DNA from 3 places in the Syntrophobacter fumaroxidans MPOB genome. Region 1 is predicted to be linked to each of the others. Evidence: riboswitches for the same ligand, from Rfam matches in the RefSeq annotation. Region 1 holds a riboswitch; each other region holds the start of a gene.
The links. A riboswitch is a leader RNA that binds a small molecule or an ion and turns the genes downstream of it on or off. The one in region 1 is predicted to bind cobalamin.
Positions count from the first base shown of each region.

Region 2: linked by a shared signal. The riboswitch ahead of SFUM_RS11055 (precorrin-8X methylmutase) and the one ahead of cbpB (peptide-modifying radical SAM enzyme CbpB) in region 1 are both predicted to bind cobalamin.
Region 3: linked by a shared signal. The riboswitch ahead of SFUM_RS14210 (TonB-dependent receptor plug domain-containing protein) and the one ahead of cbpB (peptide-modifying radical SAM enzyme CbpB) in region 1 are both predicted to bind cobalamin.

Region 1 covers NC_008554.1:3,034,440-3,040,337, forward strand. The annotation lists gene cbpB (peptide-modifying radical SAM enzyme CbpB) at 1-955, opposite strand, end outside; cobalamin riboswitch at 1,173-1,359, opposite strand; gene sbtM (thio(seleno)oxazole modification radical SAM maturase SbtM) at 1,748-3,358, opposite strand; gene ftsY (signal recognition particle-docking protein FtsY) at 4,368-5,648, opposite strand; gene SFUM_RS12710 (class II fructose-bisphosphate aldolase) at 5,805-5,898, opposite strand, start outside.
Region 2 covers NC_008554.1:2,607,163-2,613,060, reverse strand. The annotation lists gene SFUM_RS11060 (UPF0182 family protein) at 1-706, opposite strand, end outside; cobalamin riboswitch at 988-1,181, shown strand; gene SFUM_RS11055 (precorrin-8X methylmutase) at 1,439-2,113, shown strand; gene cobI (precorrin-2 C(20)-methyltransferase) at 2,126-2,845, shown strand; gene SFUM_RS11045 (FecCD family ABC transporter permease) at 2,872-3,945, shown strand; gene SFUM_RS11040 (ABC transporter ATP-binding protein) at 3,942-4,712, shown strand; gene SFUM_RS11035 (ABC transporter substrate-binding protein) at 4,837-5,736, shown strand.
Region 3 covers NC_008554.1:3,384,889-3,390,786, forward strand. The annotation lists gene SFUM_RS21905 (adenosylcobinamide amidohydrolase) at 1-1,687, opposite strand, end outside; gene SFUM_RS14210 (TonB-dependent receptor plug domain-containing protein) at 2,202-4,307, opposite strand; cobalamin riboswitch at 4,342-4,513, opposite strand; gene SFUM_RS14220 (sirohydrochlorin cobaltochelatase) at 4,670-5,551, opposite strand; gene SFUM_RS14225 (hypothetical protein) at 5,584-5,898, opposite strand, start outside.

The DNA.
Region 1 (5,898 bases):
TGCCTGCCAGCACGTTGGCAAAATTGGCGACAACCAGTTTTCGCCCGGTCTCGACGTACAATTCGTGCGCACGGTCCAGCGCACGGCAGAAACGCTCCGCCAGCACCCGGTCGGACGGTTTGAGGTCCCTGCCGCCCTGCTGCGTGCAGCGGACCGGGTTGAACATCACCGTGGCGATGCCCCGTTGGTGGTAGAAATCCACCATGGCGGGCAAAGTGTGGACGTTGCCGCGCGTCACCGTTGTGATCACATTGAAGGCCGGATAAGATGCCAGCTTCTCGATCACCTCCGAGACCCGCTCGAACCCGCCCGTTCCGCTCCAGTTCCTGCGCGTGAGGTTCGCCACGTCCGCGGTCGGAGCGTCGAGCGAAACCCCGATGCCGACGCCGTGATCCTTCAGGAAGGCTATGGCCTCGTCGTCCAGCAGCATCCCGTTGCTCTGGATGCCGAAGGTGAAGTCATCGCGGAACCTTTCCATTCCGGCGAAAATCGCTTCCTTCGCCATCAGCGGTTCGCTTCCGTGGAAGATCAGCTGGGGCCGCGCGCCCGCAGGCATGATCCCGCAAAACCAGGACTTGAGGCGTTCCAGGGCCGAGCAGACCTCCTCCGGCGTCATGGTCTTCCCGTTGCGACGCAACTCCTCCGGCAGGTAGCAATAGCTGCAGTTGAAGTTGCACCGGTCCGTCGGGTTGAAGTAAACGGCCGAAGGCTTCAGGCCGAAGCGAAGATGCCCCATTTCCTCCCGGAAGGAATCGGCCCGGGCGCGGAGGTCGCCGACGAGCTCCCCGGCAAGGGCGTTGCCGAGGGCATGGCGTTCGACCAGCGCCCACCAGGCCAGGTCCGGTTCGACGACAGCCACCCGGTTCGGGTCGCCGAAATCCAGGACGGCCAGACCGGGCCCGTAACCGGTGTTCGCGTACAGAGTCGAAGGACTGTGTTCTCGTGCGGTATTCATGGGTTTTCCTTACTTCCCGGCAGTCTCCGGGGTGAGCAGAATGTAATGGGACAGACCCGTTCCCGCGGAATTGCGGCAACGGCGGCGGTAAGAAATGATACGGGGTTCTTTCGTCATGTTTTGCTCCTTTCACGGTTTGTACGGCGCGCTCCAATAAAAAAACCCGGACAAGCCGCGCTCTCGCGCATGGCTTTCCGGGTTCCCTTTACCATCCGGACCCCGTCCAGGCTCTCCTGCAGGTCTTCTGACTCTCGGATCAACTGGGGATTCGCGGCCTTCCCTTCGAGGTGGACCCCGAAAGTGACCGAGCCTTCGCTCAGGGCAAATCCCCATCCCCGATCACAGCGGCGGGACCGTCACGGAATTTCACCGTGTTCCGGGATGCAGGAAAACGACGGATTCTGAACTGCGTCTTGTACATTGCCCAAAGAAGTCGACCGTTGTCAAGCGTTTTCAAGAGGCTTGCACGGCCGGTCGCGGATTCATCCGGTCGCGGCCGCGAACGATCGGTTTGGCCCGGGGACACGGCATGGCACGTCCGCCGCGCAATCCGGCGAGCCGGTGTTGAGCGATTTCGAACGCAATTATCCATGCCCCCTGCGACACCCGCGAAGCATGAAAACAGACTCACCCGGGGATTTGTTTTCCAGGTAATCGGCATCGGAGCGGAACGGAGCTCTCCCACCGGTTCCTTCAAGCTTTAGGCTTTTCTTGACGAACACCTCGCCGGTTACGGCTTCAACCGCCTCAGCGGGGGGGGCCGGATCACTCGGCCCGGCTTGCGTGGAAGCATCAATCATCGAGGAAGCAAAAAGGATCGCGCTCGCGGAAAATATCCAGTCCGAAGCTGTGGGAGACCGCGAGGCAGCCTCCGCAGGCGGGTCTGAGGGCACAGGACCGGCAGGCGCCGGACCCCTCCCGGTACCGACGAGCTTCCCTGGAATCGTAGACGGAGGCAATGCCGTCACGGACCACATTTCCGATCCGGGATGGGAAGTTGCGGCAGGCATGCGTTTCCCCGTCCGCAAGGACGGCAATGGAGTTGAAGGCGGCTCCGCACCCGTACCCGGAGCAGCCTCCGAAGAGGGAAAGGCCCCGCTTGCGCCGAACGATGTTGAGGAGACTGTCCTTGAAGCTGATAGTGGGATTGTCCTCGGATGCGTCCGCAAAGGCCTCCAGAAATGCGGCGAAGTCCTCGAGAGCCGGCAGGTCCGGATTCGGTCCGTCCTCGGATCGACTCAGACGTATGAAAGTGAACAGGTCCGCCCATCCCCTCAGCAGCTCGGCAAGCGGTAGAATGTCACCCATGTTGTCACGGGTCAGGGTGAGCATGACCATGGAGTAGATATCGAGATCACGCAGTATTTCAAGGAATTCCAACACATTGTCGAAGTGGCCGGTACCGCGGACGGAATCGTTGCGCTCTCGCAGTCCCTCCAGTCTGACCTGGTAGTAAATCGGCCGCTCGATGGCGACCAGTTCCTCGATCCGGCGCCGCTCCACGGGATTGCCCAGGATGGCGAGGATGAAGTCGCGTTCGGCCGCCGCACGATACAGCTCCCCAAATCGTGGATGCAGGAAGGGATTCCCGCCGGTGAAAGAGACCTGTCCGCGCACCCCCCGGTTTCGACAGAATTCGTAGAAGTCATCGAGAATGCCCACGGCCTGCGACAGCTCCAGCTCCGGCCGGCCGTCGCGTTCACGGCAGTCGCGGCAGTGAAGATCACACGCCTGCGTGATGTGCCACTGAAGGGTGAAAACCGAGCAGGAGGAGAAATCTTCTTCCGTGGTGCCGGTCAAGGGCAGGACGGGAAAATTGGATGGATCACGCCTGATGGACGAAGGCGGAGCCAGGAGCAGGCCTCTTTTCACCGCATGATCCAGAAGGGCGTCCACCACGTAAACCGCCACTCCCGCCCTTGAAGCGGCTTCGCGAGATGGAATCTGCTCCGCAACGAGTTTGAGCGCCATCAGGTCTTCGTCGTGGGCCGGCCGCGCCGTGATTCGACCGTTTTCCGGGTGCCGCCAGATGAGCACGAATTCTTCGCGGTTTTCAGGAAAAACATCGGTGCCGTCCACATTGAAGCGAAGCAGCGATGCGAGGTTGCTCCAGGACAGCCGCAGCAGAGCCAGAGCGGGGTTCACCGCAAGCTCGCAAGCCGGCCGCGAAGCTTCGACGTCCACGTTGCTCACCGTGTGGAATGCAAACTCGAGCCTCGCCAATTCCGGCAGAAAAGCGGGAAGCGCAAGTTCCCGGACCAACCGGCTCAGGCTCTTTGGAAACGCCGCCACATCCATAACGTTGTCGCGGGTCCGTTGGAGACTTGCCCAGGCTTCATCGTCCAGGAACTCGCCGCACGCGGGATATGTCGCTTCGATCTTTCGCCGATATGTTTCGTCCACCCAAACGTCCTTGTGTCCGGGGGCTCCCCCGCAACTCCCCCACAATCATTGAAACGGCATGAGCGAAACACCCTTCATACAATTCTGCGTTCAAGATGAGCGCGTTGGGCGGGACGGCATAAAGCCTTGCCCACCGTCTGACGGGCACATCGATCCGCATGCAAGGGGCGGGGTTTATCCTCGCCCGCGTCACCTCCCGATGGGCAGGTGTTGTGTCATCTTGAACGTACCCCGGTATCAGTCGGCACCTGCCGCGGGGCTACCGGGGGCCGGCGGCGCACGAAAGCCGCTACACCGTTCCCCGTATGCCGGGCGAGTGACGCCGGGAAAACCGCGGTTTCTCGCCACCGATGCACGCTTCCATGAACGGGAGCAGATGATACTCCTCACCTACTAAGGTCGGCTGAAGCGGATTTCCAATTAAAGCAAAACCTTACTGAAGCGGTTCGAGCCGGGTTCGCACGGGCGGGTCGCGGACCGGGAGAGCGCGGCGGCACCCCCGGCAATAGGCTGTGAATCCAATCAGTTAAGTCGATACACAAAATATCGTTGCATTCACGAAAAAAAACTCCAATGCAACCGCCGAATCACTGATCGGCGTCTTCGGCGCCGTTCCCTCGTTCCGCGCTTCCGAACGCGAACCGGCATCAGGGCGGCAATGGCGGGGCAAAGATGCACCCGGCCGGAAGCGCACGCTGTTTCCTTATCTTTGGGTATCGAGAGATTCGGTCGCCTCGGCGAGGGTGTACGACTCGACATGGGCTGTTGAGCGGGGCGTTCGAACGCGTGAGGCCGGCGAGTCCCGCCGGGCGTTGCGGCGGGCGGGAGGAAAAACGAAGAACATCGTCCGGACCCGGTCCATGTCCAACCCCGAGGCCGGCCAACCTTTTCGGGAGGCTTCAATCGCGGAGTTTCCGTGCCGTCGGCACCGGGAATTCCCCGGCCGTTCCAACCGGGGCGACCGTGCAACCCATAGGCATGCTCTCCCCCGGCAACCGGGCCCCCTACCCTAGAACAAGGCCCTGGTGAATTCCTCGGGATCGAAGGGCCGCAGGTCATCCAGGCTCTCACCGATGCCGATGTAGCGCACGGGGAGCTGCAGCTCATCTGAAATGGCCACGATGATTCCTCCCTTTGCGGTACCGTCGAGCTTGGTCAGAATCAGGCCGGTAACCCCGATTTCCTCCTTGAAGAGCCGGGCCTGGGACAGTGCGTTTTGACCGGTGGACGCGTCCAGAACGAGCAGGATCTCGTGGGGGGCCGACGGGTCTTTCCTGTTGACCACCCGTTGGACTTTCTTCAGTTCTTCCATGAGGTTCACTTTGGTATGCATGCGCCCGGCGGTGTCGAGCAACACGATGTCCATCCCCCTGGAGACCGCGGCGTCCATGGCGTCGAAAGCCACTGCAGACGGGTCGGACCCGCTCTTTTGCTTGACCACCGGAACGTTGACCCGCTCCCCCCAGAGTGAGAGCTGCTCGACGGCGGCCGCCCGGAAAGTGTCCGCCGCCACGAGCATCACCTTGAGCCCCTCACTTTTGAACTGGTGGGCGAGCTTGCCGATGGTCGTGGTCTTCCCGACACCGTTCACTCCGATGATCATGATCACGAAGGGACGCGCCGAACGCGGATCCCAGGCGGAACTCTCCACGGAAAGGATCCGGGTGATCTCTTCCCTCAATTGATCGCGCAGCTTCTGGGGGTCCTTGAGCTCCTGTCTCTTGATCTTGTCGGCGACCTTTTCCAGGAGGAGTTGAGTGGTCCGCACGCCCAAGTCCGAGGTGATGAGAACCTCCTCGAGCTCATCGAGCAGGTCCATGTCGATTTTCTTCCGGCCGAGGACCAGCCGGTCCATGCGGTTGATGAACTGTTCGCGGGTCTTGTGCAACCGGTCCCGCAAGCGTGAGAAGAATCGCCTTTTCCCGGAAGCGGCTTCCTCGCCGGCACCGGTTTCATCGTCCACTCCAAAGACCGCCTCTTCAACTTCCACCGGAGATTCATCGGGCTCCTCCCCGGCGCCCGGCGCGATGTCGAGCACCTCTGCCGGTTCGACCCGCGCTTCCGCCTTCCTATCCGGAACGGCTTCCTGGGCGGGCGCGGTATCGAGCGCAGCTTCCGGCTCGGCCCGCACCCCTGCCGCCTCCATCTCCACCGCGGCGGTCGGAGCGGATTCTCCCTCGGCCGCCTCGGGCTCCGCCTCCGCAGCCGACGGCAGCTCGGCCTCCGGCTCCCGATGCTCCTCCCGCGGAACCTCGGCCGTCTTGCTTTTGCGCCTGAACCATCTGATCATGTTTGCGGCATTCCTCCCGAAACAGGCAAGTCATGGAAAACGGCATGCGAGCAGGCGCACCGTTCCCCCCGTCCGTCCGGATGAAATCTCCCCGGACCGGTCCACAAGCAGGGAAGGTTACGGTCGTTCAGCCCGCCCGCGCCATTCATGAATCACCTAATCGTCATAATTTTTTCCATCTTTCGCCTTTTTGGTCGCCCGCTCACGGATTTTGCTCTCGGTCCATTCAGCCGGATCTTCCATTCGGGTG
Region 2 (5,898 bases), 430 kb from region 1:
CGCTGTAGAGGAGCTCGTAGCGCTGCAAAACGTAGTCCCAGGTCTCGATGAGAAAAATCAGGAGAATGAGAATGCTCAGATGCAGCCTGGCCCCCGCGGGAATGGGTTGCTCCTGCCGGGCGAGGAGCCGGCGCTCGAGCAGGTAGAGCGCCACCAGGCCAACGAGCAGCAGCACGAAGGCGATGAGCAGCCGGCGCTGGACAAGCGTATAGATGGGATAAGAAAACAGGTAGTAGCTGATGTCCTTGCCGTAAACCGGGTCCGGCACACCCGTCTTCGGTCCCGCCACGTACAGCAGAAAGGCTTCCCACTTCTCGAATATCGGCAGGGCGATAATGACGGCCAGGATAAGCGACAAGGGGGTGTAGACCCAGAGCGACCCGGACCTGAACATCCGGACGACGTTCAAGTACCGGTCGAGCGCGGCGATCCTGAACTTCGACGGGGCGGGCGGCACATTCCCCACGTATCGCGAAGCCACCCAGAAATTGAGAAAAAAAATCAGGAAAAACAAGAGGGTGACCGCTCCGAAGACGATGTAACGGTAGAGGAGCCGCAGCCAGTAGTAAAGCCCGTACCCGAGGGAATCGAACCACCAGATGTTGATCAGGTAGTCGACCGAAGCAAGGCTGGACAGGATAACAACAGCCGAGATGCCCAAAATGCCGATCAGGATGATGAGAGGCCAGCGTGCCCAACGATTCATTTGCGACTCCTTTGGCACCGGTGAGGGAGAAACCCTAATGATGCGATCGATGACTCCCGGAAAAATTGAGGAATTGAACCATATCGAACGCATCGGGTCAAAGATTTTCGCAGCCGTTTCCAGTGCATCCCCGCCGTGCTTCGAGCATTTGCGTTGACGCCGGCCGGCAAATGCGATAGACAGTGCATGAAGGGTCGTGCGGCGGCGTGGCCGTTGACCGTGCGCCGGGTTTTTCTCCATCGGGTTCATCCGCTGGAACAGGTAGAAGATAATCAGTTCTTTGAAATTATACAGGCACAGGTATCCAATATTGGGGATTCAAAAGGGAAGACGGTGAGATGCCGTCGCGGTCCCGCCGCTGTAAACGGGGACGAAAACCGCCGGTTTGCCACTGGTCCGGAATCAACGGGCCGGGAAGGCGTGGTGAGTAGGCTGATCCGTGAGCCAGAAAACCTGCCTGCGCCTCAGGGGTTCTCAGGGCCGGAATGGAACGGCATTCCGTGGGGAACGCGGTATTCCCTGATGAGAAAAGGATCAAGTCGAGCTGGGTGCAGTCCTTGAAACTCCGCAAGAAAAGGGGTTTTGAGGACTTTTTTTATTTGATCGCCCTCGACACGCCTTCGGGTACCGGGCGTGACGATGCCAAGGGGTTGTACGTGAAGCGTCGGGTTTGCGCCCGCGTGGTCGTGTCGCGTTCACCAGGTCGGCGGGCGTCGGGGTCGGAGAGATGCAATGGCTTTGAACGAGCTCATGGGTTCAACGGAGGATCGGCCGGGATTGGTGGAAGCGGGGCGCTCCATCGAGATGGAGAGTTTCCGCATCATCGATGCCGAAATGGGGGAGCATCCTTTTCCCGAGGACCAGTGGCAGGTGGTGCGTCGAGTGATCCACACCACGGGCGATTTCGATTATGCCCGGCAGATTCGGTTTCATCCCCGGGCTGTGGCCTCGGGGGTGGCGGCTTTGACACGGGGCGCTTCCATTTTCGCCGATACGCGCATGATTGCCGTGGGGCTGTCGCCGTGGCGATTGCAGTGGTACGGGAATGAGGCGGTGGTTCCGGCACTCCACCCGGAAAGCCGGATACGGGCCGAAGAACAGGGGGTCACGCGTTCGGTTGCCGCATTCAGGGGCGTTTCCGACCAGTTGAACGGCGCCGTCGTGGCCATCGGGAACGCACCCACCGCGCTGCTCGAGGTGCTCCGTCTGATTCGTGAAGACGGCGTGCGCCCCGCGCTGGTGATCGGTGTCCCGGTGGGATTCGTGCAGGCCGCGGAATCCAAGGACCAGCTCCAACGGATGACCGATCAGCCCGCCATCGCCGTTCTCGGCCGCAAGGGAGGAAGTTCGGTGGCGGTGGCCATCCTGCATGCGCTTCTGGAATTGGCCGGAAATGTCAACCAATAAGGATATTCAGCCATGTTCGGCACTCTTTACGGGGTCGGCGTCGGGCCCGGGGATCCGGAACTGCTCACGCTGAAGGCGGTGAAAGTTCTGAAGGAAGCGGCCCATGTTTTTGCCGCTTCCTCGTCCAGCAACGATTACAGCCTGGCGCACGACATCGTGCGGGAGCATCTGCCGCCCGGAACGCCCATCGACCAGCTGGCTTTTCCCATGACATTCGATTCCGAACACCTGGAAAATGCATGGACGGCCAACTGCGAACAGGTGGTCGAGATTCTCAGGCAGGGAAAGAACGTCGCCTTCATCACACTCGGAGATCCGCTCACCTTCAGCACGTTCATCTATCTCATGAGGAAGGTGCGCAGCAGGCTTCCCGATGTCAACGTCGTCGTCGTCCCCGGCATCACCTCCTACCAGGCCGCCGCGGCCTGCGCCAATCTGCCCCTGGCCGAAGGCGAGGAAGCCATCACCATCATATCGGGAGCCAAGGGCGGAACCCGCCTGAACGCGGCGATCGAAACGGCCGACAATGTGGTGCTCATGAAGACATACAAGCAGTTTCCCCAGATCCTGGCGCAGATCGAGGAAAAGGGGCTCGAAGACAAGTGCTGTTTCATCAGCCGCTGCGGGCTTGAGGGCGAGATTGTGGAACGGGACTATCGGAAGATGAGGACGCTCAAACCTCACTATCTCTCACTCATGATCATCAAGAAACGCGGCATGGAACCCCGGTGAAGGGAGGTCGGGAAGATATCCCCGCCATGGAACGAACGGTTCGGCGTCACACGGTGCTGTCGGGTCATTGCGGGATTTCCGTGCTGTGCTGGGCCGGATTTGTCCTCCTGATTGTCGTTGCCGCGTTCCTCGCTTCGGGAATCGGCTCCTTCGAAACGTCCTACCGCACGATATTCCGGCTCTGGATATCCCCCTTTGATTCCGATTCCGCGGCGGGCATCGATGATACGGTGCGATACATCGTTATCAACGTGCGGCTGGCCAGAGTCTGCCTCGCATTCATCGTGGGCGCGGCACTGGCGCTTGCGGGCACCGTCTACCAGGGAGTGCTGCTCAATCCGCTGGCCGACCCTTTCACGCTCGGGGTCTCCACGGGAGCGGCCTTCGGCGCCTCGCTGGCGATTCTTCTGGGACTGGGGGGCATGCAGCTTTCGGGGATCAGCGGCCTGCCCCTGGCGGCCTTTGCCGGAGCGATGCTCGCGCTCTACCTGGTCTATCTGCTGGGGCGCATTGACGGGAGGATCCACGCCACCACGCTGGTGCTTGCGGGGATCATCGTATCCACCTTTCTGTCGGCATGGATCAGCCTCCTCAAGAGTCTGAACGAAGACTCGGTATCCACCATCGTCTTCTGGATCATGGGGAGCCTTTCGGGCAAGAGCTGGACTCATGCCGTCCTGGTGCTGCCATATCTGGTGGCGGGCGGGGCCGGGATACTCATCTTCACCAGGGAGCTCGATATCCTGAGCCTGGGGGACATCCAGGCGCAACATCTCGGCGTCAACGTCCAGAGGGTACGATTCTGGCTGCTCCTGGCCGCTTCGCTGGCGACCGCCGCGGCGGTGGCGGTGAGTGGGATCATCGGGTTCGTCGGGCTTGTTGTGCCGCATCTCGCGCGCCTGGTCGTGGGACCCCGGCACGGGCGACTCATTCCGGCGACCCTGTTGACCGGCGGATTGCTCGTGCTCGTTTCCGACACCATCGCACGAAGCCTGCTGCCGAACGGCGAGGAACTGCCGGTAGGCGTCGTGACGGCGATCCTTGGAGGACCCTTCTTTTGTTACCTGCTGCTGCATCGCAAGAAGTACCTGCAATTGTGATTCGCCTGGACGGGGTGACCTGCGGCTATGCCGGGCAAACGGTGCTCAAGGACCTCTCCTTTCTTGTCCGGCGCGGGGAATTCATCGGCGTGCTGGGGCCGAACGGGGCGGGGAAGTCCACCCTCATGCTGGCGTTGAGCGGTATCGTGCCGGTGCAGTCGGGTTCGATCGAGATCGAAGGGAAACCGCTGGCCCGTCTCAAGACCAGGGAACGGGCCCGCCTGATGGCCGTGGTGGCTCAGGATATCGACCTGCGTTTTCCCTTTCGCTGCGAAGAAGTGGTCCGCATGGGGCGATATCCTCATCAGAAACGCTGGCAGATGGAGAGCCCGGAGGACGAAGCCGCGGTCCGGAGAGCGCTCGGGGCGACGGATACCGCCATGCTGGCCAAGCGTCTCATCACGGCGGTCAGCGGCGGCGAAAAACAGCGTGTCGTGATGGCGCGCTCACTCGCCCAGGAAACCCCCATCCTGCTGCTCGACGAAGCCACGTCGGCCATGGATATCCACCGCAAGCTCCTGATCTTCCGGGTGCTCGACCGCCTGAACCGGGAGGACGGCCTGACCGTGGTGGCGGTGCTCCACGACGTCAATCTGGCCGCTCTCTTCTGCAGGAGAATGATCTTTCTCAAGAACGGAGAGCTCGTGGCCGACGGCGCGGTCGATACAGTCTTGAACGCGGACGTTCTGGAGCACGTCTACGAGACGCCCGTGATGGTCCGCGAGATCGAAGGAACGGAAAAGCGGCAGGTGGTTTTTCTCCCGTAGTCGAACGGCGTGCCGCCGCGAGGTTCGCGCGAGGCCCTGAGCGTGTCCTTTCGGGACGCGGGTCCGTTGTGCGGTTGGATTTACGAAAACGAAGCCCGACACCGGGCTTCAGGGAGGAGGTTCCTTGAAGCCTTTTCGATGGATCCTGGCATTCCTTCTGGTCGCGTCGATTCTTCACACCCGCGCCGGGGCGGTGCAGATCACCGACGATCTCGGCACGACCGTCACGCTTTCTCAGTCGGCCGGGCGCATCATCTCCCTGTACGGAGCCTTCGCGGAAATGCTCTACGCCGTCGGGGCTGGCTCCCGGTTGGCGGCGCGCACCCAGGCGGATGCTTATCCCCCTGAAATCCTGAAACTGCCGTCGGTGGGGACCCACATGAAGCCCAATTTCGAAATGATCATCGGCTTCAAACCCGACCTGGTGATCCAGAGCGCCAGCCGCCGCGAGGAGATGCCCGACATGGAACGCTTGTCCGGAGCGGGGATTCCGGTGGCGGTGTTTGCCCCGAAGAGTTTTGAGGACATCTTTTCGACCATGGAGCGGCTGGGAGTTCTCACCGGTTGCGAAGGCGAAGCCGGAGCGGCCGTTGCCCGGATGAAGCAGCGGCTGGCGCGCGTACAGGCGAAGCTCGCCGGCGTCGAGAAGCGGCGGCGCGTTTTTTTCGAGGTCCGCGCGGAGCCGCTCACGGGTGCCGGGCGCGGCTCCATCGTGCAGCAGATCCTGGCTGCGGCCGGGGCCGAGAACGTTCTGCGGAGCGAGAAAGCCATCGTGCAATACAGTCTCGAGGCCCTGCTGCTCGACGACCCGGATGTGTACGTCATGCAGCGGGGTCCGATGAACCGGAACCCCGCCGAACTGGCAGCGCGGGCGCATTTCGATCGTTTGAGGTGCGTGAAGGAGGGCAAGATCGTTCCTGTGGATGAATTCATCTTTTCGAGGCCGGGCCCGCGTTGTGTGGAAGCCGTCGAGCAACTTGCCGCGGCGCTCTATCCGACGATATTCGACGAGGGCGGGCGTTAGTTTTGTGATAGGATCGGTCTGTGCCGGGACGCAACACCGGCTGTGACGGAATGACTCATACGGATTACCTAGAAAATAGACTCCCTCGGGAGTCTGTTTTCATGCTTCGCGGGTGTCGCAGGGGGCATGGATAATAGCGTTCAAAATGATACTCTAAAAGCG
Region 3 (5,898 bases), 350 kb from region 1:
TCCGAAAGACGTTCCGATGATTGGTTATTCCGTTCTGCCGTTCGACGGCGTTCTTGACTCCCGCATATACGGCCTTCGCAATGAGCTCGCCCATCCTGCAATGGCCCCCCGTGTTGTCGATGCGCCCGCCCCTGCCCTCCACCACGAGCACCTCATCCGTTCCCGTCCCCGTCGCCTGCAGAAACCTCGGTCCGGCGGCGCTCCGGATGTCCAGGTCTTGCATCGCCGCCGTCTTGGCCTCCGTTGCCGTGATGATCGCCCGGCTCATTGCCCTGGGGGTGAGCCTCTTATTGGTGAGGAGGAGCACGTTGACGGTTCCCGGTTCATAAAACAGCCCCTCGTCGGCGGACATGCGAATCGCATTGCTCTCCACGCCGGCAGTCACCAGGGCGTAAACCTGAAGGTCCTTGAACTGCGCCTTCTGCACGGAAAGGTTTTGCATGTCCGCACCGGTAAAGAGGAAGCAGCTTGTCCCGGGAGGGCTGCCAATCACTTGCAGGGTGTGATTCTTCCACTGCTCGAACCCGAGCCTGTGCCCGACGCTCCAGCATGGAGGCGGGAAGTAGTGGTTTCCCACGGCGCGAATTCCCCTGCGTTCACCCTCGAGGGTCGACGTCACCCGCTGGGGTTCGATGAATTCAATGAGGAGCGTCTTGTTGGGAAAGTCGAAAATGGTGGTTTCCACTATTCGCGCGGATCGAACATAATCGAGCGGGAGCTCCACGGGCCTGGTTCCGATGCGTTTTTCCCGCAGGACCCGGTTGCGCTCCATGGCGAATGCATCGTCGTAGACCGTTGAAGCAAGCCATGCGACGAAGTCGGCCGATCGAACCGAGGAACGGCACGTCAAGTCGCACGGGAAGGAGAGGATCTTCCCCTTGCGCACCGCCTCCACTTCGTTCCAGCCCGGTTGCGACAGGAATTTCGCGGCGGTCTCGCGGTCCGCGCCGCAACCATAGACCGCTTGGGGATTGAAGCGTTTCCACTCTTCCACGGTCATCTCTACAACGTTTCCGTGTTTGCCGAGGCGGGGAGGAATGCCCCCCGCCGCGCGAATGAAATCGTTCTGGAAGGAATCGTCTCCCGGGGTCGTTATGCGGTTGTGGCTGATCCCCATGAACCGGACGACTCTTTTGCGCGCGTTCCCGGGAATCCGCTCGATCTTTCGCTCAACGAGCCGCAGCTTCCCGTGCAGCTCGAGGATCACCTCCTCGGCCGTCGCCTTCTTGTCGAAAATCTCGCCCAGAAGCCGGATGTTACGGTAGAGGTCGGAAATGGAACGGGACTCCAGCTCGAGCACGGGGAACGGATGCCCCCGGAATTCTGCCTGAACCGTTCGATGTATGGACGAGACCAGGACGAGATCCGGATCGAGAGACATCATGCGGATCGGGGATGGGGTGAGAAAGCCGCCGACGATTGTCTTCCCGTTGGCTTCCGCCAAGCGGGTATCGTGAAACGTGATGCCCTGAAGACACTCTCCGGCTCCCAGTCGGAGTATGATCTCGGTGAGGGCGGGCACGAGGGAGATGACCCTTTTGGGCCGTTGCGGCAATGTGACGTGGTTGCCGCCGGAATCGACGAAGCCGGCCGGCTGAGCGGCCAAGGGGGCGGCACCTCCAAACAGGGCCGGCAGCAGAAAGATTCCCAGGAATGCAAGCTTACGAGATCGTCGGATTGTTCTCATGCGGACACCTCTCGGTGGTGAAAGCCGGACTCCGGTGTTTTCGGCTGCCTGCGGCGAAACCCGGGAGCCGCGAGCGCTTTCAAAGGGTCGTTTCACACGTCGGTTGCAGATTCATCACGGCGCCGAACGCTGGGGCAAGGGCGTCAAAACCGTGGGCTGCGCTACGTCGAAACCGCCCCCGGTCGCTCGTAAACGCTGGCTACACATAGTTCCTGCCCCTGGAGCGTTAAAACCGTGGGCTGCGCTGCCGCGCATCCCACCCTACGCGGCTGCCCGACCGTGCAAGTCCGTAGGGTGGGCACGGTTTCACCCTGCCCACGTCGGGCCGGGAGCCTCCCCACCCTGCCCACGTCGGGCCGGGAACCTCCCCCCGGGCCGATGGCCCGGCCGGGAGGGAACACCCGCCCACGATCGGGCGGAGCCTCGTGCACCCTTATGCTCGACCAGGCCCACCATGGGCGAATCACGGCGGCCCGGAAAAACACCCTGGGCCGCCGTGTTCTAATGGGGAGGCCTAGAAGCGGGCCTCCATGCCTCCACGGATGGTTCGCCCCGGCATGGGGTATCCGTCCACGAAGCAATAGTCCCGGTCGGTCAGGTTTTCCGTGACGAGGAAAAGCTCGAAATGCTTCACGGGCCGAAAGGCAAGCCGAGCGGCCAGGACCACGAAGCCTCCCTTATCCACGGCGGTGCCGTAGGTGGGAGACGTCCAGTCGAAATCCTGCTGTTTCTCGGCTCCGGTGTAGAAGCCGCTGAATATGAAGTTGACCTTGCGGTTGATGTTCACTTCAATACCGCCGGTGACATCCCATAAAGGCACATAGGGAACCGAATCCGATTTCAGAAGCTTGGCATAGGCGGCGTCTTCGAGTTTGCGTTGAGTGTAGTATACGAAATTCAGGAAGGGCCTGACGCTCAGTTCATGACCGTGGAACGCGAGGGAGTGTTTGTAGCCGACATTGCCCTCGATTGCGGAAAAGACGGCACCTTCAACGTTCTTGTAGGTTGTCCAGGTGCAGTCGCCGTCGACGCAGGCCGGAAACCCGCCCGAGATCCTGTCGGTGTAGTCGGTGTAAAAAAAGCCGATTCCCCCCTTCCAGCCCGCGTAGTCAAAGTCGAGCCCCGCTTCGTAGGTGATGGTCGATTCGGGTTCCAGGTCGGGGTTCCCGACGATTTTCATCCACGTGCCGGCCTGGTACCGTCCCGCGAGCTCGTCCGCGGCGGGGATGCGGAAGGCGGTTCCGACGGCCCCGCGAGCGGTCAGCCAGTCGAGAAAAGCGTACGTGAGCCCGGTGCGCCAGCTCACATGGCCGAACTGTTCGCTCGTCGGATTCACCTGCAGTCCTTCGGTGGGAAGGAGGTCTTCCTGGAAGATGTCATAGCGGACCCCCGCAAGAAAGGTGAATTTGTTCCAGTTGATTTTCTCCTCCGCAAAAAACGCGTAGTTGTCGTACCGGCTGTCCGGACTCCATGGAGAGCCGGCCGGCTTCGTGAACGAGTTGACGTCGATTCCGTCCCAATCGAAGCCCAGCAGCAGCCGGCCTGCGGAGAAAGTGGGCAGACTGAACTGGCTGCGGACTCCCTGAGTCCTGGTTTCGGTGGTCGCCGATGAGTAGCCGTAGGTCAGGGCCGGGTAGTTCCACCTGTTGCTGTCGAAAACGTTGTAGTAGCTCAAGTGCCAGTTCATTCCCCAGTCCGGAAGAGCGCCGTCGTAGTCCACCGACCCGTAACCCCGTTCGATGTCCTTGTTGTCTATGCGATTGGGTGAAGAGTAGTCCGGATTCGGAGTCCCCACATCCCAGGCCTCGAAGTAGTTTCCCACCGCGAAAAGGGTGTGGTCCGGATGTGGGGCGGCAAACAGGCTGGCTGAATAGGCCTGATCGTTGTACCCGGTGTTGACGACCGTGTTCCCGTTTCCCCTGTCGTAATCGCCCCTGGAGATGGTCCGTCCCGTGACGGAAACTCCGAGGCGGTTGTCGAAGAAACCACCCGAAAAACCGGCGCGACCTTTCACGTATTCCGCGCTTCCAAACTCGAATGCCCCGTTTCCGGTGGGTTCTCCCTTGCCTTTGCGCGTGATGACGTTCACCACGCCGCCCATCGCCGCCGAACCGTAGACGACGGACCCCGGGCCCCGCACGATCTCTATCCGTTCGACGTTTTCCACCGGAATGACCGCGATGTTTCCCGTTCCTGCCCGGTGTCCGTCGATGAGCAGCAGTACGTGCCCCTTGATGTCCGTGCCCGTGGTGTCTGTCCGGAAGCCCCGGATGCTCACGGATGAGAGTGCGCCGGGGTATTTCTGGAAATGCTCGGGAAGAAATTCGGTGAGGAGCTCGGAGAGATCATCGGCATGGGATTCCGCGATCTGTTTTCTGGAAATCACCTGGACGGGAACGGGAAGGTCCTTTGCCGGGATGGGCAGCCGGGTTGCCGTGACCACGAGCTCCTCGAGTCGGGTTTGATTGGCGTCATCGGTTGCGGATGTGCTTCCAGGCTGCATTTCCGCTTGAGACACGGCGGTTCGTGGAGTTTGGGAAAGCGATTCTTCAGCGGTGGCGGTGAAAAGGACAAGAAACGTCAATCCGGCGAGAGCCCATGTACATACGGCATGCTTCATCGTGCAGACTCCTATCTCCCCCTCGGGAATATGAGTGAAATTCCTGCATCGCTCAGGTCTCCTGGCTCTCGTTCATCCTACTCACCGCGCCTTCCCGGCAAGCTTCGTGCCTCCCAGTGGCATTCCGCGGTTTTCGTCCCGATTACAGTCGCGGGGCGGCGGAAGACTTGCACTCCCTTCCGCTGAAGCGATGCGTCATTTTACGTACCTGTCGGCTGGTGAGCTCCTTGTTCACGTTCTGCATCAAGTCGTGATCCCGGGGTTGCTGTTCCGAGCGCTTGCGAGGATCGTCGAGCTGCGTCAATGAAGGCCGGCCTCCCATCGCTCGGCACGGTTCTTCCGTGCGGTTTTGAACCCTGGAATCAAAGCCCAGTGTAGACGGCGCGCAAATGATCCATCCACACGTCCACGATCTCGGGATACTCTCCCGTACCCTTCATGACGATCTCGCAATGATGGCCTTTGCCTTTGAGAATCGATTTCCAGCTGTCCGGTTCATCGCCGGCCATGTCGTTCATGGCGTGATCTCCGGCGACCAGCATGAACGGCATCAGGTACACTTTCCCGCTCTTGCTTTTCGCGATCTTCGGCATCACATCCTGCAGGGACGGATAGCCGGAAACGGTGGCCAGGCGCACGTTGGGATCGAGCTCAGTGAAAGCCTGGTTCAGCGCGGAGTATAGGGCGTCGGCCGGATGCTTTTCAGAGCCGTGTCCCATGAGGAGAACCGTTTCTTCGGGTTTTCTTTCCCGGGGGACATGCCCGATCACGGCCTTTGCCACACGAACCATGTCGTCGTGGGAAGAGAGGAGCGGAGGAGCGACCGCCACTTTCTTGAAACCTCCCGCCATCTGTTCGAACAGGCGGGAATTCCGATACAGGTCATGGAATTCCTCACCCGGGATGGTGTGCAGCGAAAGGATCGCAACATGGGTGTAGTGTTCGTCCATGAGTTTTGCCAGGGCCACTTCGGGAGAGTCCAGAACCTTCCCTTGCCTGGCGAGCTTGGCGCGGACGATGCTCGATGTGTATCCCCAACGGATCTCCGTATTCCTGAATTCTTTTCTCACCCGTTGATCGATTCCGTCGAAGACCTTCTGCGCTTCGGGAACCGTGGTCCCGAAGGCCACAATCAGGATTGCTTTCTTGTCGGCCTGCTTTTCACCGTGTGCCGCAAAACTGTGCGAAGCGAGCAACACGGCAAAGACCATCAGGCCAAAAACCACATTAAACCGTCTGTTCATCCCTTTTCCCTCCATCTGCCGCAGGCTTGCCGTCAAGAGAGCTCGGCGCCGCGTGCATGAATTCCGTTCACTCCCCGATCTTCCCCGTCCATTGGAAACAGCCGCTCCATGCTCCCCGTCCAGAGTCGCAATGGGGTCTCGTGAATTTCGAACTTGCCCATCGCCGGATCGTACGCGGTCGTTGCGCAGGAAATCCGGTGCATGCCGGCGGCGATCAGGTACGACCATCCATGAACAACTTCCTCTTCCGACGTTGCCACATAGACGGCAGAGGCGTTCAAGGATCGGACCATTCTCGCCAAATCCGACTGTCCCAACATCGTCTGTTCTTCCTTCCCCAGCGAGAC